Regions from separate parts of the Streptosporangium sp. NBC_01469 genome, predicted to be linked through region 3. Evidence: riboswitches for the same ligand, from Rfam matches in the RefSeq annotation. Region 3 holds a riboswitch; each other region holds the start of a gene.
The links. Region 3 has a riboswitch for cobalamin ahead of OG587_RS28680 ((2Fe-2S)-binding protein). Riboswitches for the same ligand answer to the same signal wherever they lie in the genome.
Positions count from the first base shown of each region.

Region 1: it holds a riboswitch for cobalamin, as region 3 does, so the genes downstream of both, bluB (5,6-dimethylbenzimidazole synthase) here and OG587_RS28680 ((2Fe-2S)-binding protein) in region 3, are expected to answer to the same signal.
Region 2: it holds a riboswitch for cobalamin, as region 3 does, so the genes downstream of both, OG587_RS29580 (ABC transporter substrate-binding protein) here and OG587_RS28680 ((2Fe-2S)-binding protein) in region 3, are expected to answer to the same signal.

Region 1 is NZ_CP109465.1:8,732,157-8,742,211, reverse strand. Features, by position in the region: gene OG587_RS38015 (serine hydrolase domain-containing protein) at 225-1,352, opposite strand; gene OG587_RS38010 (DUF4097 family beta strand repeat-containing protein) at 1,428-2,099, opposite strand; gene OG587_RS38005 (helix-turn-helix domain-containing protein) at 2,322-3,056, shown strand; gene bluB (5,6-dimethylbenzimidazole synthase) at 3,640-4,260, opposite strand; cobalamin riboswitch at 4,293-4,492, opposite strand; gene OG587_RS37995 (prolyl oligopeptidase family serine peptidase) at 4,537-6,531, opposite strand; gene OG587_RS37990 (ABC transporter ATP-binding protein) at 6,644-8,377, opposite strand; gene OG587_RS37985 (ABC transporter ATP-binding protein) at 8,374-10,055, opposite strand, start outside.
Region 2 is NZ_CP109465.1:6,754,704-6,764,758, forward strand. Features, by position in the region: gene OG587_RS29570 (LysR family transcriptional regulator) at 1-366, opposite strand, end outside; gene OG587_RS29575 (MFS transporter) at 439-1,617, shown strand; cobalamin riboswitch at 1,664-1,858, shown strand; gene OG587_RS29580 (ABC transporter substrate-binding protein) at 1,990-2,985, shown strand; gene OG587_RS29585 (FecCD family ABC transporter permease) at 2,982-4,043, shown strand; gene OG587_RS29590 (ABC transporter ATP-binding protein) at 4,040-4,822, shown strand; gene OG587_RS29595 ((2Fe-2S)-binding protein) at 5,009-5,572, shown strand; gene OG587_RS29600 (YcaO-like family protein) at 5,824-7,026, shown strand; partial or broken gene OG587_RS47285 (LLM class flavin-dependent oxidoreductase) at 7,082-8,063, shown strand; gene OG587_RS29615 (MATE family efflux transporter) at 8,069-9,370, shown strand; gene OG587_RS29620 (ABC transporter substrate-binding protein) at 9,748-10,055, shown strand, end outside.
Region 3 is NZ_CP109465.1:6,540,967-6,551,021, forward strand. Features, by position in the region: gene OG587_RS28670 (hypothetical protein) at 1-251, shown strand, start outside; gene OG587_RS28675 (ABC transporter permease) at 348-1,004, opposite strand; cobalamin riboswitch at 1,117-1,309, shown strand; gene OG587_RS28680 ((2Fe-2S)-binding protein) at 1,635-2,444, shown strand; gene OG587_RS28685 ((2Fe-2S) ferredoxin domain-containing protein) at 2,569-2,916, shown strand; gene OG587_RS28690 (hypothetical protein) at 3,046-3,498, opposite strand; gene OG587_RS28695 (transglutaminase domain-containing protein) at 3,571-4,137, opposite strand; gene rpsR (30S ribosomal protein S18) at 4,369-4,608, opposite strand; gene OG587_RS28705 (CobW family GTP-binding protein) at 4,605-5,756, opposite strand; gene rpmF (50S ribosomal protein L32) at 5,857-6,018, opposite strand; gene rpsN (30S ribosomal protein S14) at 6,031-6,330, opposite strand; gene rpmB (50S ribosomal protein L28) at 6,330-6,566, opposite strand; gene OG587_RS28725 (hypothetical protein) at 6,881-7,483, shown strand; gene OG587_RS28730 (MerR family transcriptional regulator) at 7,592-8,278, opposite strand; gene OG587_RS28735 (acyl-CoA dehydrogenase family protein) at 8,472-9,680, opposite strand; gene OG587_RS28740 (CoA transferase) at 9,818-10,055, shown strand, end outside.

The DNA.
Region 1 (10,055 bases), 2.2 Mb from region 3:
AGCCTTCCACCCGCGAAGAACCGCTCTCGCTGGCCGCTGCTGATCTCCTCACGAGATCTGTCATCGCGAGCATTTCTCGGGAAGAGCGGGCATTCAAGTGCCGTTGACGCGTCGCCATTGTTTCGATCGGGTGACTCCGGACACGCGACCGCGTACGTGTTCCGGCGATACCTCGCCCCAGGCGCGGATCGAGAACGGCATCGTCGCGGTGACCGTGACCCTGTTTACTGAGCGGGTTCGGTCGCGTCGGGCGATCCGGTCTGCCCGCCGCCGAACACCTCCTTGACGAGCCTTTGCGTCGCCTTCTGGAACGCCTCCCCCAGGGACAGTGCGGCGTCGTCGACATAGTTCAGCGAGGCGGTCAGGGTCTTGCTGCCGTCGGGTGTGCTGTACATCAGCGCCCCGTGGCCCGCCATGCCGCCGTTGTGGGTGATGACGGTGCCGCCGCCGTCCGTGTCCTGCACGAACACCCCCAGGCCGTAGCCGACCTTGGGCTCCGGCGTGCACATCTCGGCCAGCAACGGGGCCGGTAGGAGCTTGCCGCCCAGCAGTGCGGAGATGAACGTGTGCAGGTCCTGGGTGGTCGAGATCATGTCACCGCCGCTGGAGATCCAGGAGGGGTTCTGACGGGTGACGTCGACCGTCTTCTGCTCGCCGGCCTCCTCGTACCGGTAGTAGGCGCGGGCGTGCGGCTCGGATATCTCCGACTGGGTGGTCGGCGCCACGGTGCCCGTCAGCCCGAGCGGCCCCAGGATCAGCCGCTGCATCTCCTCGGCGTAGGTGCGGCCGGTGACCTTCTCGATCAGCAGCCTGGCCAGCACGTAGTTGGTGTTGGAATAGCTCCAGTCCGTCCCCGGCTCGAACCGCGACGGCTTGGACAACGCCAGCCGTACCAGCTCCTGCGGCAGATAGGTCTTGAACCGGTTGTCCACCCACTCCTGGCCCGCGGTCGTGGCGGGGATCCCCGGCGCGTACGTCCCGTCGTCGTAGTACTCGCCGGTGAAGTTGAACACCCCGCTGGTGTGCTGCAGCAGCATCCGCACCGTGATTCGCCGGTCCAGCCCGAACTCGGGCAGGTAGTCATCCGCCGGGGCGTCCAGCTCGATCGTGCCCTCGGCCACCAGTTGCAGCACCAAGGTCGCGGCGAAGGTCTTGGTGTTGCTGCCGATCCGGACGTGTCCGTCGGTCGGCGGCTTGGCGTTCTCGCCCAGCTTGCGCACCCCGGCGCTGCCGACCCACTCACCCCGCTCATCGTTCACGCGCATCGTCATCCCGGTGAAACCGGAATCGACGAGCTCCTCGATGGTCTTCTGCAGCTCCGGGCGGTCCTGGTCGGTACGGGTGATGGACATGGTGGGGTGCTCCTTTGAGACTGTTGCGAGATTCAACTGAACGGGCAGGGTCGCCGGGTCCGAGAGGGGCTTCTCTTACAGGCTGCGGGCGGTGATGTCGCCGTAGGCGGTGGTCGCGTGGATGGTCAGGGCGGCGTCGGCGCCGTCGGTGTTCTTGAGCGCGTTGTGGATCCGGCCGTAGGTGGTGCCGGCGTCCAGGGCGGCGGAGACTCCGCGGGCGGCGCCGACGGAGATCTCGCCGGACTCGGTGCGCAGCGTGACCGTGCCGCGCACGGCCTCGGTGATGTGGAGGTCGCCCTTTTTGGTACTGATCTCCGCGGGGCCGTTCAGGCGGCCGACCGAGACGTCGCCGGACTGGAGGGTGAGGCGGGCGCCTGTGGCCTCGTCGAGCTTGATCGAGCCCTGCGCGCCTTCGAAGGCGATGTCGCCGAGCCGTCCGACGCTGCGGAGGTCGGTGAGGGCCGTCGTCGCTTCGATGTGGGAGCCGGTGGGCAGCTGGACGGTCACCTCGATGGATCCGGAAGGGCCGAGGATCTGGCTCTTCGCCTCCGGGGCCTTGATCCGCAGGACGCCGTCGCCGTATACGACCTCGGTCTGCTCCGCCGCCTTCACATCGCGGCTCTTGGAGGCGTTCGCGGGGAGGACCTCGACCACGGTGTCGGCCCGGTCGGCGGCGATGAGCTGGATGCGGCCGGCGGGGATGTCGAGGATGGCGGTCACCGGGGTGGGGGTGTCGAACTTCTGCATCGTGTCTTCCTTCGGCTCGTTGTTTCTGATGACGGAAACACTACGTTGCGTTTTTGTATGCGGCAACTGACTTTTTGCATGCAACCACCATAATTGCAGGTAGAGGCCGGTAATTCGTTGCAATGGTTTTAAAATCTAATGCAACAATCCGATTTTGTTCGTTGCAATGAGTCGAGGATGAACGCTATCGTGGAGACACCACGGACCACGAAGGAGACCGCGATGCCGGGAGGCAGACTCACCCAGCAGGAACGCCAGCAGATCGCGCTGGGGCTGGCCGACGGGCTCGCCTACGCGGAGATCGCCAGAGGCCTCGACCGTCCGACCTCGACGATCACGCGTGAGGTGATGCGCAACGGCGGCGCCACCGCCTACCGCGCCGACCTCGCCCACCGCGCCACCGAACACCGCGCCCACCGCCGCAGAAAGGTCGCGCCCCGGGACCCCAACACACCCCCGCAGGCCCACGGACGCGATGCCGAAGCCGTACGCGAGTACGAGGAGACGTTCACCACCGTCTTCATGCAGTCGGGCCTGCCCAAGATGACGGCCCGGGTGCTGGCCAACCTCTACACCACCGACGCCGGCAGTCTCACCGCCTCCGAACTCGCTGTACGCCTCCAGATCACCCCGGCGTCCGTCTCCAAAGCGGTCGCGTTCCTCGAAAGCCAGGGCCTCATCCGCCGGGAACGCGAGGAACGCCGCCGCGAACGCTACGTCGTCGACGACGACGTCATGTACCAATCCACGATGGCCAGCGCCCGATCTACCGCCCACCTCGGCGAGGTCGCCCGGCAGGGCGTCGGCATCCTCGGCCCCGGCACCCCGGCCGCCGCCCGCCTGGAGAACATCGCCCGCTTCGTCGACTTCGTCTCCGAGAGCATCGCCCGCGCCGCGGACCAGGCCCGCGAGATCCTCCACACGAAACCCGAAACGACCTCGGACAGCGTTACCTGAGCCACCTTCGGATCGCGGGCAGGCAGCCTCGGCGACCACCGCCGGGACATCGGCCGACTTCGGGACACCCCCAACCGCCGGGGACACGGTCGGGAGGAGGACACCGGCTCGGCACCATCTGGCTCCCGACGTCCCGGTCAGGCCGGATAGAGTTCGTGATCATTTGTGAAGATCGCGGAAGAAGGGCGGGCCGCCGTGCGGCCCCTGCCGGAGTGGCTGGCCGGGCCCCCGCTGGCGGACGACGGTACGCCGCGCTACGCGGTGCTCGGCAACGGCATGCCCGAGACCGTGGATCTGCTGACCGGACGGGTCGCCCATGAGTATCTGCCCTATCTCGGCAGGCGCGTGGCACAGGTCCAGGCGGTCGCCGCCACCCGGCAGCCGGGTGAGTACGTCGTCAGCGTGCGACTGACGAGCGGCCAGGACGATTGGTCGCCGAGGGGATTCGTCTCGCGTCTGCACCGCCTCACGGTGCACACCGACCCGGGCGTGCGCCGGCGCGGCGCCAGGCCGCGTCGCCCACCGGGAGCGGGTTCCCCCGGGCGAGGCCGGGCGGTGCGCCCGGCCTCGCCCGGGGGCGTGGTCACCAGCGGTCGTGGTGGACGACGTCGCGCAGGGGGCGCCGGTGACGCCAGCCGTGCCGTTCGAGGTCGGGTGTGGTTTCCAGGTGGGTCACCGGCCCGAGGCACAACCAGGCGACAGGGCGAACTCCGGCCGGGATGGCGAGGAGGTCGCCGAGGAAGGGCTCGCGGTAGAACGACACCCAGCCGACGCCGAGGTTCTCGGCGGTGGCGGCCAGCCAGAGGTTCTGGATGGCCAGGCACACCGAGTACAGGCCCGCGTCGGCGATGGCGTGGCGGCCGAGGACGGCGGGGCCGCCCCGGTCCTGGTCGTAGGTGACCACGACCGAGAGTGTCGACTCCAGCACGCCGTCGATCTTGATTTGGGCGAATCGCCGCGCGGCGGAGGCGTCGAGGGTCGCGGCGAAGACCTCCCGCTCGTGATGGACGTGTTCGTGGAAGGCCGCCCGGAGGGCGGCGTCGCGTACCACGACGAAGTCCCAGGGCTGGGAGAGACCGACGCTGGGTGCGGCGTGGGCCGCCGACAGGACGCGGTGCAGGACCTCGTCGGGGATGGGCGCGCCGGTGAACTGCGCGCGCACGTCACGGCGGCGGTGGATGACGTCGTAAAGCCGGTTGTCCATGGGCAGGCTCCCGCTGTGTACATGCCCCGTGCCGGGGCTGTGGGCGCGAGGCCGGTCTTCGGACTTCCGGATCGACGCCTGACCACCCGCCTTCCCAGTCCTGCCGGACCAGTGGCCGCGCGTACGCGCGTGGGTGGGGACTTCCCGGTCACCGCGGCGGGCCCGTGCCGGAATCACACCGGCTTCCCGATTCTCCCCGCCGGAGCGGAGCACCTCACAACAGTTCGCCGCTCGACACGGTAGCCGATTCCCGCCGGAATCGGGTCACCGGGCCGTTCAGGTGCCGGTGTCCAGGCCGGTGTGGGCGGCGAGGAAGGCGAGCATGTCGGCGGCCAGGCCGACGGCGCGGCCCGCCGAGCGGGAGCCGTGGCCGACGTCGCCCTCGTGGCGCAGCAGGATCGGCCGTGAGCCCGACGTCGCCGCCTGCAGCGCCGCGCACATCTTGCGCGCGTGCATGGGGTCGACGCGGGAGTCACCGCCGAACGTGGTCAGCAGCGTCGCCGGGTAGTCGACGCCGTCGGTGACCCGGTGGTAGGGGGAGTAGCCCAGCAGCCAGCCCAGCTGCTCGGGGTCGTCGGCCGAACCGTACTCGGAACGCCACGCCGGGCCGAGCCCCGACCGCTCGTACCTGACCATGTCGAGCAGCGGCGCCGAGCAGACGGCGGCGGCGAACAGGTCGGGGCGCTGCGTCAGCGCGGCGCCCACCAGCAGCCCGCCGTTCGACTCGCCGCACGCGCCCAGCCGTGCGGGGGTGGTCCAGCCGTCCGAGACGAGCTTCTCGGCCGCCGCCGCGAAGTCGTCGAAGACGTTCTGCTTGCGGTCCAGCATGCCGTCGCGGTGCCAGTCCGCGCCCTCCTCGCCGCCGCCGCGCAGCTGGGCGAGGGCGAAGACCCCGCCCGCCTCGACCCAGGGCAGGATGTAGCTGGAGTACGACGGCGTGAGCGAGAGCCCGAACCCGCCGTAGCCGTACAGGATCGCCGGCCTGGGGCCCGAACTGGGGCGGGCCAGCACGACCATCCGCACCGGTGTGCCGTCCGCGGAGGCGCAGACCACCTGGCGGGCCTCGAGTTCGGGCACCTTCACGGCGCCGGGCGCGGCGCTCCACAGCGACGTCCGCCCGGTGCGCGTGTCGTAGTGGTGCACCCCCGCGGGCGTGACGCTGTCGGTGTAGGTGAACCACACCTCGTGGCCGCCCTCGGGGCGGGTGGTCATCCCTCCCGCCGAGCCGAGGCCGGGCAGCGGCACCGGGCCGCGCCGTCTCCCGGTCGCCAGGTCGTGGACGCTGATCTCGCTGACCGCGTGCCGGGTCCAGCTCACGAGCAGCGCCTGCCCGGCGATCGCGAACTCGCCGATCACCGCCTCGGGGTCCTCGCCGACCAGGTCGATCCAGTGCTCGGGGCCCGGCCGCGCCGGGTCGGCCACGCACAGCCGTCCCCGTGGCGCGTCCAGGGTGGTGACCAGGTACAGGCGCCCGTCGCGGCCGACGGCGGGCACCGTCATCGCGCCCGCCCCCCGCTGGACCACCCGCAGGTCGGGACGCTCGGCGGAGGAGGACGACAGGTCGGCCAGCCAGAGGTCGTTGCCGTCGCCCGCCATCGCCGAGACCGTCAGCCAGCGCCCGTTGTAACTGATCCCCAGACCGTACGAGCGCTCCTCACCCATGATCACGGCGTCGTCCTCTGCGGGGGTGCCGAGCCGGTGCAGGCGGACCTGGCGGGAGCGGACGTAGAAGAACGCCTTCCCGTCGGGCAGCCACGCCACGGGCGCGTACCGGCAGCGGTCGATCGGGCCGTCCACCACCCGGCGGGTGGCGACGTCCATGACCCGCAGTTCCGACCGCTCGTCCCCGCTCCTGGACAGCTGGTACGCCACCAGCCTGCCGTCCAGGTCGGGCTGCCAGTGGTCGAGCGTGGTCAGCCCGCTCGGGTCGAGTTCCATCGGGTCGATCAGCGTCTCCTCCACCCCGTCGGGACCGGTGCGGTAGAGGACGGCGTGCTCCTGCCGGGCCGTACGGCGCAGGAAGAACCGGCTCCCGCCGCGCCACATCGGCGTGCCGACCGTTCCGGCCCCGGTCAGCGCGGCCACCCGCGAGTGCCACCGGTGACGGCCCGGCAGCGTGCCGGCGTGTTCGCGCCAGAGCCTCCCCTGAGCGGCCGTCCAGCTCCGCGTCTCCGGGCTGTCCGGATCCTCCAGCCACCGGTACGGGTCGGGCACCGCGTGACCGTGGAGGTGGTCGACGACGGGGTGCCGCTCGGCGGAAGGGTAGATCATCGGATTCCTCCGGTGTGGAGACCTCGGGCCTCGGCCCTGGGCGGGAAGCACGGCGAGGAGGGCGGGAAAGACGGCGAGGGGGGCGGGGGACACGGCGAGAAGGGCGGGGGATTCACTGCACCAGCTCCTGAGTGCTCGACGGGTCCCACTGCCCGGCCAGGTCCGCGTACAGCGGGGAGGCGGCGAGCATCTCCTCGTGCGTGCCCAGCCGGACGCTGGTGCCGTCCATGACGAGGATCCGCCGGGCCCGCAGGGCGGAGGTCAGCCGGTGGGCGATGACGAGGAGCGTGCCGCCCCGGCGGGCGAACGCCTCCTCGGCGCGGGCCTCGGCCGCCGGGTCCAGGTGGCATGTCGCCTCGTCGAGGATGACCAGCCGGGCCGGGGCGAGGTAGGCGCGGGCCAGGGCGACCAGCTGCCGTTCTGCGGGTGACAGCAGTCCCGAGTGGATCTCGGTGGAGTAGCCGCCCAGCCGCGCCACCAGGTTCGTCAGGCCGACCGCGGCCACGGCGTCGTCCACCGCCTCCCGAGGGGCGTCGGCCAGATAGGTCAGGTTCTCCAGCAGGGAGCCGCGGAAGACGTACGCCTCCTGCGGGATCAGCACCCGGTCGGCGGGGTCGAGGCGGTCGGCGGGCACCCCGCGCACCAGGACCTGGCCCGCCCCCGGCGGGAGCAGACCGGTCAGGAGCGCGGCGAGCGTGGACTTGCCGATGCCGCTGGGGCCCACGACGGCGATGTGGTCCCCCTCGGGGACCACCAGGTCCAGGTCGTCGATCACCGGTTCCGCGTGCGGGCCGTACGCGAACGTCACGCCGCGCAGCTCGGCCCCTTCGCTCCCGTCACGCGCCGTGAGACGCCCGCGCGCCCGCACGGGCGGGTCGCCGTCGCGCAGGAGCCGGCCCAGCGCCACCCGCAGCCGGACCCCGTTGATGCCCAGCCCCTCCACGAGGTTGCCGAGCGCGGGCGTCAGCGACTGCGTGACGTAGGCCAGGGCACCCAGGATCACCCCGGCGCCCGCGCCCTCACCCACCAGCCAGGGGGTCCCGGCCAGTACCAGCAGGACCGGCAGCCAGCCGCCCACCGCCAGCGACAGGGTGCGCAGCGCGGTCACCCGCGCCAGCGACCGGGCCGCGCGGGCCTGCTCCGTCACCCGCAGGCCGACGTCGCCCGCCACCCGCTCCTCGGCCCGGCAGGCGGTGATGTCGCGCAGCCCGCCCACCATGGTGGCCAGCGACCCGGCGGTGCGCTCGTCGGCCAGGATGAAGTCCCGCTGCCGCCTGGCCAGGGCGCGCAGCGACAGCAGGAAGACGACAAGGCCCGCGACGAAGGGGGGCAGCACCAGCGCGAGCACCTCGGGCACGAGGGTCGCCAGCCCGAGGACGACGCTCACCACGGTGAACGCGAACGACCTGACCACCGTGATGACCGAGGCGAAGGCGTCGCGGGCCAGCTCGACCTGGAGGTTGGAGCGGGCCACCGCCGCCGTCCCCGGTCCCCGCCCGGCCACGGCCGAGTGGCGCAGCGCGTCGTCGACGACGTGCGCGAGCAGCTCCTCGCGGAACGGCTCCACGATCGAGGCGACGGCCATCACCACCTGCCGCGCGCCGACCGCGGCCAGCAGCCACGCGCCGCCGAGCAGGGCCAGCCAGGCGAACCCGGTCGCGGGGCGCCCCGCGCCGAAGCCGTCGTCGATCGCCCGCGCGATGGCCAGGCCGATGACCAGCGAGGGCGCCGTCTCCGCGATGGACCAGCCCGCGAGCCTGACCAGCTGGTACGGGTCCCTCCTGAGCGCTCGCCGGAGGGGCCTGCCGGCGACGTGCCCGTCCGGGGGGTTCACGACAGGGTTCACGACGCGCCCGCCTGGAACGACGTGCCCGTCCGTGAAGGGGCATCCGTCCGTGAAGGGGCGTCCGTCGGGGAAGAGGCGCCTGCCCGTGAAGAGGTGTCCGTCGGGAAAGGCGCGTCGGCCCGGGGCGACGTATCCGCTTGGAAGACGGCGCGGTAGGCCGGGTCGACCCAGAGCGCGCGATGACCGCCGCACGCGCGCACCCGGCCATCGTCCAGCCAGATCACCCGGTCGGCCGCCGCCGCGGTCGCCACCCGGTGGGTCACGATCAGACGCGTACGGTCGTGCAGCTCCCTGGAGAGCGCGCGGGCCACCTGGCGCTCGGTGACGGTGTCCAGGCTGGAGGTGGCGTCGTCCAGGATGAGCAGGCGCCACCCCTGCGCGAAGGCGCGGGCCAGTCCGAGCCGCTGCCGCTCACCGCCGGACATGGGCGCCTCCTCCAGCGGCGTGTCGTACCCCAGCGGAAGCCGCCGGACGAAGGCGTCGGCGCGGGCCGCCCGCGCCGCCGCCCTCACGACCTCGCGGTTCCCGTCCGCCGGGCCTTCCCGGCCGTCGCCCTCGTGGTGACCGGACCCGAACTCCGACCGGGAGCCGGACCGGGACCGGGACCGAGACCCGGACTCGGACCCGGACCCGGAGCGGGACCCGAACTCCGGGCCGGACCCGGACCCGGGCTCGGACCGGGACTCGGCGGACCCGGAGCCGGGCTCGGGCCGGGCCTCCGTGCCGGTACGGGGGTCGCGACGGCCGTGGCCGGAGGTGCTGTGGCGACCGGTGACGGCGGTGACGGCGGGAGTGTCCAGACCCAGGGCGACGGTGTCGCCGACGGTGTCGCCGAGCAGCGCCGGGCGCTCGAAGGCGTACCCGACGGCGTGGCGCAGTGCCTCACGGGAGAGCTCGGGCAGCGGGACGCCGTCGAGGAGGACCGTGCCGTGGCGCGGGTCCACCAGCCGTCCGGCGACGGCGGCGAGCAGGGACTTGCCCGCGCCCGAGCGGCCGACCACGGCCACCGCCTGCCCCCCGGGGATGACGAGATCGACGTCGCGCAGGCCGTCCGCGTCGACGCCGCGAAGCTCAAGCGTGCCGGGACCGGCGGGCAGCGGGCGCGTACCGTAGGCCCGCGGGCTCTCGGCGACCAGCTCCTGCACCCTGACCGCGGCGGCCCGCGCCCTGGCCAGGCGGCCGACGTAGCCCAGCGCCGAGCCGAGACCGGCGCCGAGCACGACGTAGCGGGCGGCGGCGTACAGCTCTCCGGCGCTGAGGTCCCCGGCGGCCAGGCGCAGCCCGCCCACCCCGAGCACGGCCACCTCCAGCAGCGGGACCACCGCTCCCGCCTGCACGCCGGCCCGCGCGTTGGCCCGCCACATGTCCATGGCGTGCCCGCGCAGCCGGGGCAGGGCGGTCAGCACCCGCGCCCGCTCCCGGTCGGCGGTGCCGGCCGCGGCGATCGTGCGGGCCCCGGCGAGGGCGTCGACCAGGCGGGCGGCGATGTCGCTCTGCGCCGCCTGGTAGTCACCCGCTATCGAGGTGCTCACGGTGAGGAAGGCCCGCAGGACGAGGGCGATGAGGACGAGCCCGGCGACCAGCGTCACGGTCAGCAGCGGGTCGATGAGGGTGAGGGCCACGACGCCGCCCGCGGTGGGGATGACCAGCGCGGCCCCGGTGACGATCGACTCGGGGG
Region 2 (10,055 bases), 210 kb from region 3:
CGTCGCGTCGGGGTGCAGCCGCGCGAGGTCGGCGAGTGCCTGAGAAAGGCGGGAAGCGGCGAGATCTTCGAGGAGTCCCACCCCGCAATGCCCGGTGAGCGCACGTCCTGTTTCGGCGAGCGCCTGTGCCGACAGCGCGAGAATGCGCTCGGCGTAGGGCAGCAGCTCCTCGCCCGCCCGGGTCGGCGAGACGCCGGACGGCGCCCGGTGCAGCAGCGGACTGCCGACGGCCCTCTCGAGCTTGCGCAACTGCTGGCTGAGCGCGGGCTGGGTACGGCCGAGCGCCGCCGCCGCACGGCTGATGCTGCCCGCGCGCACGGCGGTGACGAACGACCTCAGCAGTGCGGTCTCGAGATCATGTGCCATAAGTATTCATTATGCCTGGTCCAATGAATTGACGGCTTCCTATGGCATTCCGGCTGATCTAGCGTTAAACCGGTGATTAGATTTCGACAGGTGCTCGCGGTGCCGGGGATGACGCCACTGCTGGGCATTTCGCTGCTCGCTCGTGCCGCGATCACGGCGGACGCGATGGCGTTGACGATGTACGTCGTCGTCGCCCTCGACATGAGTTACGTGGCGGCCGGAGCCGTGGTGGCGGCGCTCACCGCCGGTGTCGCGCTGGGCGGGCCGCTGCTGGGCCGGATGATCGACCGGCGGGGCCTGCGTACCGTGCTGCTGGCCACGGTTGTGTCGCAGCTCGTGTTCTGGTTGACCGTGCCTGTGCTGCCATACGTGATCTTGCTGGGTGCCTCCTTCGCCGCCGGTCTGCTGATGGTGCCGATCCAGTCGATCACCAGGCAGGCGATCGCCGCGATGACGACGGCAGGGCAGCGGCGGGCGGCGTTCGCGCTGGAGTCGGTGGTGGGCGAGCTGTCGTACATAGTGGGGCCGCCGGTGGTGATCTTGTGCGCGGCGAAGGTGTCTCCCGGCGCGGTGGCATGGGGAGTGGGCGCCGCGATCGTTGTCGGCGGGGCAGGGGTCGCCCTGCTCAACCCGCCGTTGCGGGCCGAGGACGAGGCGGACGGCGAGGCGGCGGGCCGGCCCCGGCGCCGGGAGTGGCTGGGAGCGCGCATGGTCGCTGTCCTGACGATGGGAGTCGGCGTCGCGATGCTGCTCAGCGGCGTCGACCTGGCCATCGTCGCGACTCTTCAAGAAGCCGGTCAGGTCTCGTGGGCGGCCGTGGTCGTCGCCGTGTTCGGGGTGACGTCCGTCGTGGGCGGTCTGGTGTACGGAGTGCTGCCCCGGTCGATGCCCACCTGGCTGCTGCTCGGCCTGCTCGGGCTGGTGACGATTCCGGCCGGACTCGCCCATGACTGGCCTTGGCTGTGTGTGGCGGTCATCGGCGCCGGGCTGCTCACCGCGCCGACCCTTTCCACGGTCTCCGACGCGGTGAGCCGGCTGACGCCGGCCAGTGTGCGAGGTGAGGCGACCGGCCTGCAGTCCTCGGCGGCGAGCGCGGGGTTCGCGCTCGGCTCCCCGGTCGTGGGAGTGGCGATCGACGCGTCCGCGCCGGCGGGCGGCTTCGCGGCGGCCGGTCTGGTCGGCCTGCTCGCCGCACTGACGGGATACCTGCTCTCGCGCCGGTCACCCAAGATGACCATCGCTTTGACGTGAGCCTGTGAGGGAAGCTCGCCGGGGCTGACGGGTGGTGCGCGCTTTGTCGTTGATGAGTGGTGTGCGAGCATGGTCGGCGTAGGCGAGCGCGGAACGAGGAAGCCGGTGTGAATCCGGCGCGGTCCCGCCACTGTGATCGGCGAGCGAATCCCGACGAAGCCACTGCCCGGACAACGGGTGGGAAGGCCGGGACGAGCATCGACCCGAGAGCCAGGAGACTCCCGCGGTCGCCTCCTCGATGAACTGGGGCGGATTTCCCCGGAGAGGAGTGGGCTCTCGTGCCCGTCGAGCCGGTGGCCGCGCCGAGAAGCCCTGTGGCATTCCCTCTTTCAGATCCGCCCCGTTGTGCAGATTCCGTGAGAGGAACACTTCATGACGGGCAGACGCCCCACCACCCTCCTGCTCGCCCTCCTGGTGTCCGGAGTGCTGGCCGCCTGCGGCGGCGCCCCGGCTGAGAACGTCTCGGCCCCCGCTCCGGCGGCCTCCGCGCCCGCGGGCTTCCCGGTCACCCTCGACAACTGCGGCGTGACGAGCACGTACGAGCAGCCGCCGCAGCGGGCGATATCGATGAACCAGCACGCCACCGAGGTGATGCTGGCGCTCGGCCTGGAGAAGTCGATGATCGGCACCGCCTACCTCGACGACAAGGTGCTGCCGGAGTATCAGGCGGCCTATGACGCAATCAAGGTCGTCTCGAAGGAGTACCCGGCCTACGAGGCGCTCCTGGCCGAGGAGCCCGACTTCGTCTACGGCGGCTTCGCCAGCACCTTCGACGAGAAGGAGGGCCGCAGCCGGGACGCCCTGCGAAAGGCCGGCATCAAGACATATCTGAACGTCGAGGAGTGCGCCAAGGGCGCGGTGTCCGTGGGCCTGATCGACACCGAGATCCGCAACGTCGCGAAGATCTTCGGCGTCTCCGACCGGGCCGAACCGTTGATCACCACATTGCGGGCGACCCTCGACGGTGTGAGGACCAAACTCGGCGACGCCGCCCCGGTCAAGCTGTTCGTCTACGACAGCGGCGACAAGACCGCCTTCACCGCCGGCGGCAAGGGCGTCGGCAACGAGATCATCAAGCTGGCCGGGGCGGAGAACGTGTTCGCCGACGTCGACAAGGTGTGGGGCGACGTGTCGTTCGAGCAGGTCGCCGAGCGCGCGCCCGACTGGATCGTCATCTACGACTACGGCGACCAGCCGGTGGCCGACAAGGAGAAGTTCCTGCTGGCCAACCCGGCGCTGAAGGACGTGCCGGCCATCAAGGAGAAGCGGTTCGCGGTGCTGCCGCTGTCGTCGGTGGTGCTCGGCGTACGGGCGCCGGGGGCCGTCGAGGCGCTGGCCCGGCAGCTGCACGCCGACCGGTTCAAGTGAGTGAACCGACCACGGGTGTCGTGCTGTTGGCGCGGCGCCCGGGACCGCCGTACCCGGTCGTGATCGGCCTGCTCGTGCTCCTGCTCGGCGGGGCGGTCACCGTGGCCGTCGCGGCCGGGTCGGTGGCCCTGCCGGTAGGGCAGGTGTGGGGCATCCTGCTCCATCACCTCCATCCCGCCCTGGCCGAACCGACCTGGACACCCGTGCGGGAGACCATCGTGATGGACGTACGGCTGCCGCGGGTCGTCCTGGCGGGGGCGATCGGTGCGGGCCTGTCGGTCTGCGGCATGGCCCTGCAGGCACTGGTGCGCAACCCGCTGGCCGACCCGATGCTGCTGGGGGTCTCCTCCGGCGCCGGCGTCGGGGCGGTCACCGTGGTGGTGTTCGGCCTGAGCGTGTTCGGCGCGTTCAGCCTGCCGATCGCGGCCTTCCTCGGGGCGCTGGCCGCATTGGTGGCGGTCTACTTCCTGGCCCGCTCGGGCGGGCGCATGACGACGGTGCGGCTGGTGCTGGCCGGGGTGGCCATGGCCGAGGTGCTGTCGGCCGTGGCCAGCTTCCTGGTGGTGACCTCCAACGACCCGCACAAGACGCAGGCGGCGGTGCGCTGGATGCTGGGCGGCCTGGCCGGGACCACCTGGACGGTGGTGTGGATCCCGGTGGTGGCCGTCTTGGCGGGGACCGTCGCGCTGGTCGGGGTGTCTCGGCCGCTGAACCTGCTGCTGGCGGGGGAGGAGGCCGCGGCCTCGCTCGGGCTGGACGTGCATCGCTTCCGGGCGGCGCTGTTCGTGCTGGTCGCCATGATGATCGGCACGATCGTCGCGGTCAGCGGAGCCATCGGCTTCGTGGGACTGATCATGCCGCACGTCGTCCGGCTGCTGATCGGCGCCGACCACCGCCGGGCACTCCCGGCGACGGCGCTGCTCGGCGCGGCCTTCCTCATCGTGGCCGACCTGACCGCCCGCACCCTGATCGCGCCGGAGGAGATCCCGGTGGGCATCATCACCGCGCTGGTCGGCGGGCCGTTCTTCCTGTGGTTGATGCGGAGGCGCTCCAAATGACACTGACCGTGGAGGAGGTGTCGGTCCGCATCGGCGGCCGCGACCTGGTCCGCCAGGTCTCGCTGGAGGTCGCCGAGGGGGAGATGCTCGCCCTGGCCGGCCCCAACGGCGCGGGCAAATCAACGCTGCTGCGCACCCTCTACCGGGCGCGGAGGCCGACCAACGGCCGGGTGCTGCTCGACGGCGAGGACGTGTGGCGCATGCCGGTCGGCTGGCTGGCCCGACGGCTGGCCGCAGTCCTCCAGGAGAGCGGCGGCGACTTCGAGCTGTCGGTGTACGACGTCGTCGCCATGGGCCGCACCCCGCACAAACGGGCCTTCGACGGCGACAACGCGGCGGACAAGGCGATCATCGCCGACGCGCTGGGGCGGCTCGACGTGGCCGATCTGGCGCACGCGCCCTTCGACCGGCTGTCGGGCGGGGAGAAGCAGCGGGTGCTGATCGCGCGGGCGCTGGCCCAGCGGCCGACCACGATGGTGCTGGACGAGCCGACCAACCACCTGGACCTGCGCCACCAGCTCGACGCGCTGAACCTGGTGCGCGGCCTCGGCGTCACCGCGGTGGTCGCCCTGCACGACCTCAACATGGCCGCCGCGTTCTGCGACCGCATCTGCGTCATGGACGCCGGCCGCGTCGTCGCTCTCGGCGCCCCCGCCGACGTGCTGACCCCCGCTCTGCTCGCCGAGGTCTACCGGGTCGACGCCGAGGTGGCGATCCACCCGGAGACAGGGGTGCCGCAGGTGAGTCTCCGAGCCGGAGGGAGCCGCGTCACGAACTGAATCTCTCTTTGTATGAAAAGCCGGATCCGCCATCCGGCGTATTCACCGTGCGACTTTAACGAATGGAGCTTCAGCGTAATGGAATCGGCGTCGACCGAATCGATTCTGACGGCCCTCGGAGCGGTCGCCGGATTCGGCTCGTTCTTTTCTTTGCACATCGGCGGCGACCCAGCCGGGTGGCACGACGTGAAATCCGACTACGAGCGCGGTTTCGCCGACCTGGTGGAGGCGACGGCCGCCAGATACGGCACCCGCGAACTACGCATCGGCGCCTCGATCACCCAGCTCGGCCACGCCGCACGGCTCTGGTCGCCGCTCCTGGGCGCCGTGCTCACCCATGACGTGGTGCCCGACCTGACCCGCCTGGACCGCGCCGACGACGGCCCGCGCCTGCGCCTGCCCGCCCCCGCGGGATGGCACTACGAATCACCGGATCAGCTTTACGACCTGGTGATTCTCCATCACCTGGAACCGCTGGCGGCCAGCCTGCGGGTGAAGGTCGCCCCCGGCCTGCTGTACGGCAACGCCGCCTCCGCCCTGGCCGAGGCCGGCCGCGCGATAGCGGCCACCCGCCCGGACCTGGCCAAGCCCGCAGGCGACCTGGTCGCCGACCTGCTGACCCGCGGCCACCTGGCGGGAAAGGGGACGCTCATCTCCCCTGAACTGGCCTTCCGGCGCACCACGTGCTGCCTTTATTACCGGGTGCCGGACGGCTCCAAATGCGACGACTGCTCATTGGCAGAAAAATGAATTCTTGAATTCACCGCGACCTTATGCCTATGGTGTTGCATGTAGTTGGCACGTGCAAATCACATGCAGAAGGAGGAAGCGCATGGCACACCACGGATTCGCCGAGCCCGAGGGCCCGCAGGACTGCCTGAAGTCCCACACCCCGGCGGTGGACTCGCCGTTCGAGTGGCGCCAGGACGACGACGAGTAGATCGCCCCACGCCGGGGCCCCTCACCGGGCCCCGGTCCCGGCCCCGCCAAGAGGAGCACTCGTGATCGCACAGGTCCGCCGCGACGCACCCGGCGACCCCGCCGTGCCCAGCCTGGTCTCCTACTCCGCCTTCTTCCCCGCCGAGGGCACGGAGGTGACCGGCGGCGCGGCCCTCGGCGACGAGGAGGCGGCGCGGGCCGCCGCGCTCGGAGAGGCGATCGAACGCCACTGCGCCAACCAGGTGCCCGCCGGGCTGCGCCGGGCCGCCTACCGCGACCTGGCCGAACCCGCCGTCGACCCGCGCGCGTTCGCCCTCTACTCAGCCGGCCAGTACCAGGCGCGCGGGTTCCCGTTCGTCGCGATGACCCCCGAGCTGGAGATCGCCTGGGCACCCGCCGAGGACCTGGTCTCCGCAGAGCGGGTCCTGGTGCCCGCCTCGCTGGTGTACGTGAACTACTTCACCGGCCCCCGCCGCGCCGAGCCGCTCACCAACTACCCCGTCCTCGCCGGGACCGCCGCCGCCACGACCCCGCAGCGGGCCAGGCAGGCGGCGCTGCGCGAGGTGCTGGAACGCGACGCCGTGACCACGTGGTGGGCGGGCGCCACCGCGGCCTCACCGCTACCCAGGCCCGCGAGCGGCCCGCTGGCCACGGCGCTGGCCCAGGCCGAGGAAGCGGGGTTGACGGTGTCGCTGCTGCGGGTGCCCTCGACGTTCGACGCGACCGTGGCGGCGGTGTTCGTCGAGGACCGCGCACACCGCGTCGTAGGGTTCGGCAGCGCCTGCCGGGCAGGCGAGCAGGAGGCCGCGGCCAAGGCGTTCACCGAGGCCGTCGGCACCTACGAGACCGGCCGCGTCCTGCTGCGCCGCGACATCGCACAGCCGCCCTACCTGCGGCGGCGCGCCGACCGGCGCTACCTCGACGCCTTGGCGCGCGGCTGGCGCGACGTCAACGACGTCCGCCTGCACGTCCAGGTCTACCTCAACGAGCGCCTGCAGGGCGAGGCCCTGGACCGGCTGCGCTTCCCCGGCGGCCCACCGCTGCCGCCGGAGACCACCGGGCCGCTGCGCTCGCTCACCGAGCGGGGTTTCCGCGCCTACGCGGCCGACCTGACCACCTCGGGCGCCGAGGACGCCGGGCTGCACGTCGCCCGGGTGCTGGTGCCCGGCCTGTACTGCGACGCCCCGGCGGCCTTCCCGTTCCTCGGCGGGACCCGGCTGCCCGCCTCATCGGACCTCACACGACAACCCCTGCCATTCGCCTGACCTCGAAGGAGAACGCATGCGGCTCGGACTGGCCATGGGCTACGGCGGCGAACCCATGCAGGAGGTGCTCCCGGTGATCAAACGCGCCGAGAGCATCGGCGTCGACTCGGTGTGGAGCGTCGAGGAGTACGGTCCCGACGCCGTCAGCGTGCTCGGATATCTGGCCGCCGTGACCGAGCGCATCGAGCTGGGCACCGCGATCATGCAGATCCCGGCCCGCACCCCCGCCGCCACGGCGATGACCGCGATGACCCTCGACATCCTGTCCCATGGCCGTTTCCAGCTCGGGTTGGGCCTGTCGGTGCCGTGGATCGTGGAGGGCTGGCACGGCCTGCCGTACGAGCGCCCGCTGCGCCGCACCCGCGAGTACGTCGAGATCGTGCGCCGGGCCATCGCCCACGAGGACCGGCTGCACTACGAGGGCGAGCTGTACACGCTGCCCTACACCGGCCCCGGGTCGACCGGCCGGGCCCGCGCGATCCGCTCGGAGATGACCCCGCTGCGCCCGCGCATCCCCATCTACCTGGCCGCCATCGGCCCCGGCAACCTCGCGCTCACCGGCGAGCTGGCCGACGGCTGGCTGTCGGGCATGTACGCCCCCGAACATGAACCCGCCATCCTCGCCCCGCTCGACGAAGGACTGGCGCGCCGGTCGGCAACCGGCGGACGTGCGGATCTGCCCCATCCTGTACGTCGCCCACGCCCCCACGATCGAGGAGGGCCGGGAAAAGCTACGCCCCCTCTACGCCCACCTCATCGGCGCCTCCTCCCCGGGCGTGCGCAACACCTACGCCGACGTGGTCGTCCAGATGGGCTACGAGGGCCCCGCCCACGACATCCGCAAACACTTCACCGACGGCGACCGGGCCGCCGCCACCAAAGCCGTCCCCGACCGGCTGCTGGAGGAGGTGGCCCTGCTCGGTCCCATCGAGGCGATGACCGAACGGCTGGCGGTGTGGCGCACGTCCAGAGTGGACACCGTCATCCTGCTCGACCGCGACACCGGCCTGCTGGAAGCGGCGCGGGCCGTCCTGTGAGACGCATGTGGGCGCTGACCGTGCCCTTACTCGTGGCCGGGCTCACCCAGATCATCGTCAACATCGTCGACACGATCATGCTGGCCCGCCACTCCACCACGGCACTGGGCGCCTTCGCCCTAGCCGCTCCCGTCTACCTGATCGCCCTGGTCATCGTGCGCGGCTGGGCGACCGCCGTGCAGATCAGGGTCGCCCAGGCGCACGGGGCGGGCGACGCGGGCGCGGTGATCCAGGCGGTGCGCGTGGGCCTGGTCACCTCGGCCCTGGCCGGCCTCGCCATCGGCATCATGCTGTACGCCGCCGCCGAACCGGTGCTCACATTGCTGGGAGCACCTGCCGAGCTGATCGGCCCCGGCGGCGCCTACCTGCGGATCCTGGCCTTCGCGGTGCCGTTCGCCGCCGCGTCCTTCACCCTGCAGAGCGCCTGCTCGGGCGTCGGGGTGACCCGCGCCGCCATGTACAACGCCCTGCTGGTCAACGCGGTGAACCTGCCCCTGGGCCTGTTGCTGATCTTCAACGCCGGGCTCGGTATCGAAGGCGCCGCCTTCGCGACCCTGGCCGCCACGGCCGCCGGAACCGCCGTCTTGCTCGGATACGCCCGCGCCAAGCTGCCCCAGGTCCCCGGTGACGGCCGGCCCGTGGCCCGCACGCTGTGGACCCTCGGCTGGCCGGAGATGAGCGCGATGGGCGTCGGCTACCTCAACGAGGCGCTCATCGCGGGCTTCGCGGCCCGGATGGGCACCCCCGAGCTGGCCGCCTACCGGATCACCGACAACCTGCTGCTCATCGTCTTCACCGTGATGGCCTCGGCGTCCTCGTCCATCGCCATCCTCGCCGGACACGAGGCCGGCGCCGGCCACCGGGCCGCCGCCGAACGGTGGCGCAGCATCGGAATCCGGCTGCTGCTGATCGTGTACGCGGTCCCGGCCGCGCTGGTCCTCCTCGGCGGAACGGCCCTGCTGGGATTGTTCACCGCCTCCGCCGAGGTCGTCGCGCTGGCCTGGCAGGTGGCGCCCCTGGCGCTGCTCAGCCTGGCGCCGATGGTGTGGGCGATGGCGTACGGCAGCTTCCTGCGCGCCCACGGCGACACTCGGTCGGTGATGGTCGCGAACGTCGTCGGCGACTACCTGGTCCTGATCCCGCTGAGCTGGCTCCTCGGGCTGACCCTCGGCCTCGGCCTGCCCGGGATCTACGTGGCGTGGACCGCCTTCACCGTCATGCTGGCCCTGCTGCTGTGGATCCGCGCCCGCCGCACGGCGTCCCCGGCCGCTCAGGGATCTGTGGAATTGACATCCGCTCAGCCCTAGGTTCGTCCGGGATTCGCTGTGGGACGTTATGAGATAGGCCACGCAGAAGGCGATCAGAGCGCCGAGAACGGCCAGGTGCGGCGGGATCAGGCCGTCCCCTGCCAGGGCGTGGCCGCCCGCGGAGGCCACGAGGCACATCGTCGCGAAGACGACGGCTCGCGGCACGCGCAGCGCCGACGCCGTAGGGGTCACGAACGACATCCCGGCAGCCGGACGGCCCACCGAGAAGGCCGGGACGGCGGAGACGGTCGATAAGCCCCAGGCGGCGTGAATCGATCGCGAACTCGGGGAACCAACCGTGCGACGCCTCCGACTACCTGAGGAGGGGAGCGATCGATCGCCCCCTTGTCGACGGCTATCACCTGCCCGGAGTGTTCGTGTCAAGATTGCGCCTCTCTACCATCCTCGTCGCCTCGATCATGCTGATCGGTGCGTGCGCCTCCGACGCCTCCGATACCAATGAGAAAGCCCCCGCCACCCCGGTGCTGCGTATCGGCCTGAGCGAGGAGTCCGGTGCCCTGGACCCGCACGCCTTCACCGGCAACTTCCTGCTGCTCGACGCGATCTACGAGCCGCTTGTCACCTACACCAAGGGCGGCAAGCTGGAGCCGGGTCTCGCGGAGTCGTGGACCGTCGCCGAGGACGGCCGGCAGGTCACCTTCGACCTGCGCGACGGCGTCCGCTT
Region 3 (10,055 bases):
ACGCAAGCATCCGATGCCCCATGTTTCGAGTCGACCCCGCCCAGCGCCGTCGACTCACAGAGATCATCCGCAACCTCGGCGACCGCATCGACGAGGCCCGTGCCTACGGCTCGGCCGGCGAAGTTCAAGGCCTCCGAATCAGCCTCGAAGCAGCACGCAACAAACTCGCCTCGCTCAACCGGCTGGCCCGCAATAACCGCCGGACCACGGTCAATCTCGGGATGCCGATAATCCGTGGGAAGTTGCAATGAACCGTCATCATCGCTCACTCGAGCCTACCGATCAGTAGTACGGTGCCGCGCACGGCGGACTTCCTCAGCCGCCAGCCAAGCGATTGACGAGGGGTTTCAGTCGAGGGATAGCCCTGCGGCCGGAGTCACCCGAGCGGCCCGGCGTGCCGGGAGAACAGCGGCGAGGAGTCCGGCCAGGGCGGCGATGAGGACGACGACGCCGAGTGACAGCCAGGGGACTTGCATGGTGGCGTCGCTGAGAGCCCGCGTCACGAACGTCTCGTAGCCGACCCAGGCGAACCCGACGCCGATCACGGTGCCGAGCAGGGTGGCCACCACCGACAGCAGCACTGCCTCGGGCACCAGCATCCGCCGCAACTGCCTGCGGGTGAGCCCGAGCGCGCGCAGCATCGCGTGTTCGCGGGCGCGTTCGAGTACGGAGAGCCCCAGGGTGTTCGCGATCCCGATCAGGGCGATCACGACGGCGATGCCGAGCAGGCCGAGCACTGACCAGGTGAGGATTCTCAACTGTTGGTCCTCCGTCTCCCGGGCCTGCAACCCGTTGTCGATCTTCGCGCCGACCGGATCCGCTAGCTTGTCCAGGTCACCGACAAGTTGAATCGGGTCGGCGCCGGAGGAGGCGCGGATCCAGATGGCATGCGGCTCGGGGGAGTCGGTGAGCGTCGCCAGCGTCTCGGGCGCGACCACGCCCGCCGGGCCCCAGCCGGTGCCGGCGGCGACCTGCAACTGGGCTCGCCGGTGGCCGACGCGCACCGTGACCCGGTCACCGGGCCGGAGGCTCAGGTCCTTGCGAAAGGCCGCATAATCGAGTCTGATCTTCCCCGGCTCCACCCGAGCGAACGCCCCGCCGTCGCGCGATGTCCGCTTTGTCGTTGACGGTGGTTGTGCGAGCATGGTCGGCGTAGGCGAGCGCGGAACGAGGAAGCCGGTGTGAATCCGGCGCGGTCCCGCCACTGTGATCGGCGAGCGAATCCCGAATTGGCCACTGCCCCGCGCGGGTGGGAAGGCCGGGAGGAGCGTTGACCCGAGAGCCAGGAGACTCACGCGGTCGCCTCCTCGCAGGAATTGGGGCGGACCTCCCCAAGAGAGGAACGGTGATCGTCATGCCTGGACCCCGGCCCACCGGCCCCGGGCGTGCCCGGCGCGCCGACTCTTTTGGTGACCCGGCCTCCCGACCGTCGCGGAGGCCGCCGAGGAACGGCGTCCGCGGCCTGTTCCCAGGAGAGCACGCATGAGCGTCCCTCGCTCGATCACCGTGGCATCACTCGCGCTTTCGCCCGCCACCGTGGCACCGCTCGCGTTTTTACCCGCCGCCTGTGGTGCCCGGGACGCGTCACCGGCGGCCGAGGGTCACCGTGTCACCGGCTACCGGCAGCTGACCAGGTGACGCCTCCGGCCTCCGGCGCGGCCGCCGCCCGGCCGGGACCGCTTCCCGCCTCACCGTCGGCGGTCTCTACGGCGATCGCCGACGTCTCCGAGATCAGCGGCTACTTCGAACTCGGGATCGGCCCGATCGAGGCGGGCTGGCGGCCGCTCACCGACCTGGCGGCCGACCCCGACCTCCTGCGGCGGCGGATCGTCGACGTCGCCGGACGCCTGGGGACCGACGAGCTCCGGGTGGCGGCCTCCATCCTGTTCCAGGGGCTGGCGGCCCGTCTGTGGTCACCCGTCGTCGGCGCGGCGGTAACGCACGACCTGCTCCTGGACCTGGCCTCCGTCCACTGGCGGGAGGCGTCCAGCGGGCCGCTGCCGCTGCGGGCCGAGCGCCCGACCGGCCGGCGGATCCTCGACCCCGCCGGGGTCGCCGAACCGCTGCACCGCGACGTGCTGACCGAGGTGCTGGAGCCGCTGGCGCGGTCCGTACGGGAGATCGTGAGGATCGCTCCCGGGCTGCTGTGGGGCAACGCCGCCTCCGCGCTGGCCGGAACCGTCCGGACCATCGCCCACCAGCGCCCCGAACTCGCCGCGCGGGCCACCGCGCTCGGGCGCGAGCTGCTCGCGCTGGGAGTGCTGCGGGGTGGTGGCGACCTGGTCGAGCCCGTCCCCGGGCAGCCGTTCTTCGTCCGGCGCAGCTGCTGCCTGTTCTACCGCCTGCCCGAGGGCGGCAAGTGCGGCGACTGCGTCCTCATCGACCCCGAGACCCGCCGCCGGCAGTGGGCCGAGGCCCTGCGACGGCCCGGAGGGTCCTCATGAACCACCCGTCGTCTTCGGCCGCCGGAACCTCCGGCCGTCTCTCCGCCTGGGACGACCCGCGCGCCACCTGCCTCGGGCTCGGTCCCGGCCCGCTGGACCGCACCGGAAAGGGCGTCAATCACAGATGAGCAAGATCACCGTCTGCCGGGACTGCTGCTGCGGCAGCAGCCGCAAGGTTCCCGGCCTCGACCACGACGAGCAGGTTCGCCGCCTCTCCCGGATCGCCGACGTCCGCCTCAGCGACTGCCTGGACGTGTGCGAGCAGGCCAACGTCATCGTCGTCCAGCCCACCCCCGCCGGACGCGCGGCCGGCGGAAGGCCGGTCTGGCTCGGGCTGGTCAACCAGGACGAGGCCGTCGACGACATCGCCGCCTGGCTGCGCGAGGGCGGCCCCGGCCTGTCCGAGACCCCGGCCATCCTCGCCCTGCACCAGATCACCCCGCCGGGCCGGCGGAAGGCCGGACGTCCGTGAAGGTTCACCCGGCGAGGGCGACGACGGCCGGTGAGCCGGGCGGCGTCGTGTACGAGGACCTGCTCCGTCGGGCCGGGGCTCGGGGCCGCCGTCCGTGGTCGGCCGGTCGGCCGAGGCCGGAGCGGGTGGTCATGGCTGCTCCCGGGTGACCCTGGCGATCGCGGCGGCGTGCTCGTCGGCGGTCATGCCCAGGGTGGGATGGTGCCGGTTGAGGTCGTGCTGGTCGTCGGCCCACTGCCGGTAGTCCCGCCGCAGGGTGGTCGCGTCGGAGTCGAGGGCGAGGGCGATGTCGGCCCAGGTGGCACTGGCCAGCAGCGCGTGGTGGATGTTGGCGGGGTGGCGTACGGTGCGCGCGATGCTCTCCGCCAGTGCCAGCAGCTCGAGGTGCTCGGCCACGGTGAGCGGGGGCCGGTCCTCGGCCCCGTGCCGGGCGGGGTCATAGGTCCCCCGGGCCACCAGCTCCGTGCGGGCGCGAGCCGACGCGTTCCGGGCGGCCAGCTCGTTGTAGCGCTCCAGCTGCCGGCTGACGGGCATGTCGTAGCGGGCGTCGTGCCAGGTCGTGATGTTCTCGGGCGGGGTCATGAAGACTTCTCCGGGGCGGTCGGGGGGTTGGCTTCCGGCAGGGTCGTGCGGGATGTGGTCGAAGCTCGCGTCTCAAGCCGACCGGCGCCCCATGACGAGGTCGGCGGTGATGCGGGCCGGTGAGCACAACGTCTGGCCGTGCGCCCGGAACAAGGCATCACGGGAGCTGAAATACCCCAGGTCGGCCAGCACCTGGCCGGACAGGTCACATGACGAGGCGGTGACGCCGTCCCAATCGACGGCGGTGCGGGCCACCGCGTCGAAGAGCGTCTCACCACCGATGTTGGTGAACGCCTCCTCCTCCCGTAGCGTGCTCAGATCGCCGTACAGCTCGGAGACGGTCACCCACTCACCGTCGAGCAGGAACTCCGGCCAGGCGAGCACCACCTGACGCGGGACCAGTGCTCGCAACCGAGGAAAGCGAGGGTGCCAGAAGCGCCCGCTCACCAGCAACCCCCTGACCCGGCCGGCGATCCCGCAGGCCCGCCCCACCGCTTCCAGCACCGCCAGCCGCTGGCTGCACGATCCGCGCTCCAGGAGAAGCGTCCTGGAGACCGGCTGCGTGTCGTTCATGGCATACACCGGGCGCACCCGCGCGGCGATGAGCCGGTGGGCCGCGACCAGAAGGTCCCGATCCATCCCGGTATTCCCATGCCGGGCTTCAGCCGCCAGCTCCAGTACCCGGGGATGTCCCCAGTCGAGGATGGGCGTGGCCGACAGTTGCCTCCCGCCTGTTTCCCGGTGAACGGCGGCGGCGCGTGAGAGAGACGGCTTCATCTCACGACCGTATCCGGAGCCCATGACGCGACGAGCACGGAGCCCGGCGGACCGGCCCGAGATGCTGTTCGCCCAGCCTGTTCTCCAGCCCGGTCAGCGGGATCGCGAGGTGGAGGCGTAGGGGAGCAGGGCCATCTCGCGGGCGTTCTTGATCGCGGCGGCCAGCCGGCGCTGCTGCTGGACGGTGACCCCGGTGACCCCGGTGACACGGCGGCCGCGGATCTTGCCGCGGTCGGAGATGAACGCGCGGAGCAGGTCGGTGTCCTTGTAGTCGATGTGGCTCACGCCGTGCAGCGGATTGGTCTTCTTGCGGGGCGTGCGGCGAGGTTTCAAGCGGAGGTCTCCTTCAGGTCGAGGACGAAGGCGAACGGGTCGGGGTATCCGGCCCAGACGTCGGAGCCGGCCAGGGTCTCGGCCTCGGTGAGCAGGCAGGAGTCCAGGAGCCGATGGATGCGGTCGCGGTCGAGGTCGGGGCCGGTGAAGACGAGGTGCTGGACGCGGTCGCCGAGCTGGGGGGTCCAGTCGAGGGTGGCGGCCATGCGGCGGGCGGGGCTCTCCATCTCCCAGGCGGCCTCGGGCAGGACGACCAGCCAGGGGCCGGCGTCCTCAACGGTGATGACGCCGGCGACGGCGTCCCAGGCGAGCAGGCGCTCGTGCCGGTTGGCCAGCCAGAACCGGCCGCGGCTGCGGACGGTCTCGGTGACCAGCTCGTCGACGGCGTCGAACAGCCGCTGGGGGTGCAGGGGGCGCAGCCGGTGCCAGACCACGGTGGAGATCTCCCCGGTCTGCGCGTCGCAGGGCAGCTGGGCGGTCGCCGGGTCGACGCGGGCCCCGAGCATCTCCACGTCGATCCCCGCACCGGTGACCGCGGGCAGGGCGAGGTCGGGGGGACCGGCCGGGGTGGTGGGGGCGAGGTGGCCGAGCACGGCCAGGGCGAGTTCGACGTCGTCGGCCTGCTCACCGGACACGACGAGGGCGGTGGCGTACTCGATCTGGCGGGTGAGCACCTCGGCCAGGTGGCGCGCGTCGCCGGCCGCCGCGTGTTTGCCGTGAGCGGCGAGGCGCTCGTCGCAGCAGATGTCCTCGGTCGTGCGTGCCGCGTCCAGGGCGGTCAGCACCCCGGTCAGGCGCAGGCGGTGCACGGTGTCCTCGTGCCAGGCGAGGGCCTCGGCCACGGTCCGGGGTTCGACCGAGTCCCACAGCTCCACGACGAGCAGCGGTGCCGAGCCCGACCGCGAGAGGAGCTCCGGGATGAGGTCCTCGCGCACGGTGCAGGTGACGCAGCCGTGCGCGAGGCGTATCTCCCGCAGGTCCAGCGTCCCCGACGCGTCGCGTACGACGCGTTCCACGCGCCCGGTGCTCACCTCTCGCAGGTCGTGGTGGATCGCCACCGATCCGGGGTGGTCGGCGAGCAGGCGGTCCACCAGGGCCGAGCGCGGTTCGGGATGCAGTCCTGAGACGATGACGACGGGGACGGACATGACAGCTCCTTTCGTGGTGCGGGGGGTACGGCGCGGGTTCGGGGTACGGACCGTTCTCAGAGGGCCGATCCTCAGAGGGCCGGTCCCCGGAGGGCGGTCCTCAGGGGAGGAGTCCGCGCCGGTAGGCGCGGACGAGTCGGCGCGGTACCAGCAGTTCGCGTCCGCCGACGGTGACCGGGACAAGGCCGGGCGTGACGGCCTTCCACTGCGAGCGGCGGTGGCGGGTGTTGCTTCGGGAGGTCCTGCGTTTGGGAACGGCCATGTCGCGGTGCTCCTACCAACTGGATTTGGTGACGCCGGGCAGCTCGCCGCGGTGGGCCAGCTCGCGGAAGCGGATCCGGGAGAGCCCGAACCTGCGCAGGTGGCCGCGCGGGCGGCCGTCGGTGACGTCGCGGTTACGCACGCGGGTGGCGCCGGCGTCGCGTGGTTGGCGGCTCAACTCGCGGACGGCCTGGGCTCGCTCGTCGGGGGAGCCGGTGCGGATGATCTCCTTGAGGCCTGCCCGGCGCTCCGCGTAGCGGATGACGACGAGTTTGCGCCGCTCGTTGGCTGCGATCTTGCTTTTCCTGGCCATCAGATCCGTTCTCCCCGGGCGCGGATACGGGCCACGGCGGCCTCGATGCCGATCTTGTCGACGGTCTTGACGGCTCTGGCGCTGAGCGTCAGCCGCACGAAACGGCCCTCGGCGGGCAGCCAGTAGCGCCGTGGCTGGATGTTGGGACTCCAACGGCGGCGGGTGCGGCGGTGGGAGTGGGAGACGTTGTTGCCGAACACCGGCTTGACGCCGGTGAGCTGGCAGTGGGCGGACATGCGGTTTCCTTTCAGAAGAGGGCGGGGTCGAGTGGTGCCATGATAGCGATAACCGTTTTCATTTGCGAAACGAAGGGTGCGACGGCTCGCCGGGAGAGGCGGCCGATGGGCGGATGGGGCAAAGGCGACCACCGAGAACAGAAGCCCCATCGGGAGTTCGATGGGACACATGGACGTAGATCGTTGAAAGCGGTAGCGTCGGCCACGTAACTCGTGGTGACAGGAGCCGCTGGATGTCCTCAAAAACGGCAAGGCGACCCGGTGCCGTGTCTCAGCCGGGCACTCGTTCGTCCTCCAGCTGGGCGCGTTACCTCGTGACCGCCCTGGTCGCCGTGGCGATAGCCGGGCCACTGGGCTATCTCGTCGCTCTTCCCGACAGCTCCCAGGTCGCCATCGCCGACATGCGGGAGGCGGAGGTGAAGCGGGACGTCCAGCAGATCGGTGAGCTGACGTCCACGGCGCGGGTGACCGCCGGCGAGCTGAACGGGGTGTTGTCCGGACTCGTCGAGGTGCTTCCCCAGGGCGGAACCCCCGGCGCGCGGTCGGCGGAGCCGGCGGAGATCGAGGGATGGCAGCGCGTTCTGCGGCAGGCTGTCGACAGGCACGCGGAGACCCCCTCCGGGACGACCGCGACCAACGTGGCTCGTGCGGGATTCCGCAGCGCGGTGGACACCATGGCGATCGCGGTCGACGCGTACGCGGCCGGCCGGAAACTTCCCGAGGACCTGAGGAAGGCCTTCCTCGACCTGGCGGTCCGTCAACGATCCGCCGCCGTCACCGCGTGGTCCGTCGCGGCGACACAACTCGATCAGATCAACGTCGATGCCGGCAAGGGCCACCAGCACGTCTACCTGACGGGCGCTCCGGGAGAGGGCGGCATGTCCGCGGACACCATCCCCGAGGGTAGCCACGGCTAGCCCCGCCGCCGTCACGCACCATCGGCTCGTCCGCTCCGGATGCGCGCCGTCCTGGGACGGCGCGTGTTCCTCCCCGGCGCGTACCGCCGGTGAACTCGCCGTCAGGGGCTATGGCGTCCCCAGATAGGTGTCGAGCGCGGCCGCGCCCGCCAGCATCGCCAGGCCCCGCGCCGTCAGCCGGTCGTGCCAGTCCCGCAGCGTCGCCTGCAGCGGCTCCGGCCCGCCTGCGGCCCGTACCCGCTCCAGCACCCGCGCGATCTGTTCCAGCCCGTACCCGCCCCGCCGCAGCTGGTGGGCGAGCAGCACGTCGCGCACGTCGGCGGAGGTGTAGACGCGGTAGCCGGTGCGCGGGTCGCGCCCGGGTACGATCAGCCCGGCCCGCTCCCATTTGCGCAACGTCGCCGGCCGGATGCCGATCCTGCGCGCCAGCGGCCCGATGAACGTCACCCCCGGCTCCGCCTCGCGCGGCGGCGCCAGGTCGCGCAGCGCCCGTTCCACGGCCTCCAGCGTGTGCCGGTCGCCGGCCAGCTGCGCGTGGCTCTCGTCGATCAGCCGCAGCGCCTCCTCGACCGCGCCGCCGTTCACGGCCCGCATGATCGCCCCCGCGGTCGCGTGGCCGTGCGCGGGGATCGACGCCAGGAACGTCCGCAACGCCGCCGCGTGGCGCGGAGCGTAGACGCGGTAGCCGTGCGGCGAACGCTCGGCCGGCGGCAGGATCCCCGCCTCCTCGTAGTTGCGCACCGCCTGCGTGGACAGGCCGTGCTCGCGCGCCAGATCGATGGGCCGCAACCGCATTTTGAAGGTACGTCCTCGTCAACAGGTGGAAATTCCGCCAAAGTTTACACAGAAAGTCCAATGATACGAGGGCGTCGCCCTGGAACCGGCGGACAGGGCAGGATGACCGGTTCGCCGGCGACACCGCACCCGGTCCGGGCCTTCGGCCGGTGATGACGGGGCCGTACCTCGGCGGAGGCCGCGGGGGTGAGGCTCACCCGAGAATCCGGCGGGCCACCGCGCCGATGTGCAGTTCGTCGGGGCCGTCGAGGAGGCGGGCCATCCGGCCGGTACGGAACAGCGCGGGCAGCGGGGTGCCGGGGCCGAGCCCGGCCGCGCCGTGGACCTGGATGGCCGCGTCGGTGACCTGCTGCAGCATCCGGGCGGCGGCCACCTTCGCCAGGCCGGTCTCGACTCTGGCGTCCAGTCCCGCCTCCACCAGGGCCACGGCCTCGAACACCAGCGGCCGGGTGGTCCTGATCGCGAGCAGGGCGTCGAAGACGAGCGCCTGGACGAGCTGGAGGTCGGCGAGCCGTCCTGAGGCCGTCGGCCGTGAGCGGGCCCGCTCGCGCATGAGGGCGAAGGCGCGCTCGGCCTGGCCGAGCCAGCGCAGGCAGCGCAGCAGGCGGCCGAGCCGCACCCGTTCGGCGAGCACGCGCAGTCCTCGTCCGGGTTCCCCGAGGAGATGGCCGGGCGGGACGGTGACCGCGTCCAGGGCGATCTCCCACTGGCCGCCCGCGCCGAGGATCGGCAGCTCGCGGACCACGCGGAAGCCGGGGGCGGAGGTGGGCACGAGCAGCAGGGACAGGCCGGTCGTGGAGGGCGGGGCGCCGGAGGTGCGGGCGAGCACGGCGGCCAGGTCCGCGTCGCCCGCGCCGGTGACGAACCACTTGCGCCCGTGGACCGTCCAGGAGCCGTCGGGCTCCTGCACGGCCCGGGTGGTGGTGAGGCCGGGTTCCGAGCCGGGCGCGTCCGGTTCGGTCATCGCGTTGCACATGGTCAGCCGCCCGCTCGCCAGCAGGGGCAGGTAGAGGTCCCGTACGGCGGGTTCGGCGTGCCCGGCCAGGGTGGTCACGTCCAGCAGCGCGGTGGAACCGAGCACACCCGGACCGTGATCGCTCGCGCCCTCCGCCTCGGCCACGTGCGCGTACTCCGTCAGTGACAGGCCCGCGCCGCCCAGCTCCGCCGGCAGCGGCAGCCCCCAGAGCCCTTCGGCGCGCGCCCGGTGCCTGAGCCGGGCGAGGAGTTCGCGTGCGGGCGCGCCGCCCGCGTCCAGTTCCGCCTCGTGCGGCATGACCTGCTCGCGGACGAATCCGGCCACCCGCTCGCGCAGCGTGAGCACCCGCGCCGGGCAGGCGGGCGCCCCCCAGGTGTCCCGGCCGGGCGGTTCGACGCCGGTCATGGTGACGGCCTGCTGTGACATTCCAACTCCAGACATGTCGGGAACTGATTGAAAAATTCATCCGACTTCCTGCTGTGGAACAGGTCGCGTGGACGCGCGGCGGAGTTCCCGTTCGCGGCAGGCACGACTCGCGGTCACCGCCGCGGGAGAGGAGAGCCATGGCACACCCCGTCACCGTCACGGCGGCGCACCCGCTCGACGGCCTCGGCCTGCGGGCGGTGGGGCCACCCGCCCTCACCGCCGTCGCCGCCCGGCACCTGGCCCTGCTGGGCGCCGACGACCTCGGATCGACCGCGTCGGACGGCCCCGGGATCGTGTCACTCAGGGGTACGGACGGACGCCCGCTCACCGCCGAGATCGTCTGGGCCGACCTCGCCCCGGAGGAGGAGGTGAGCG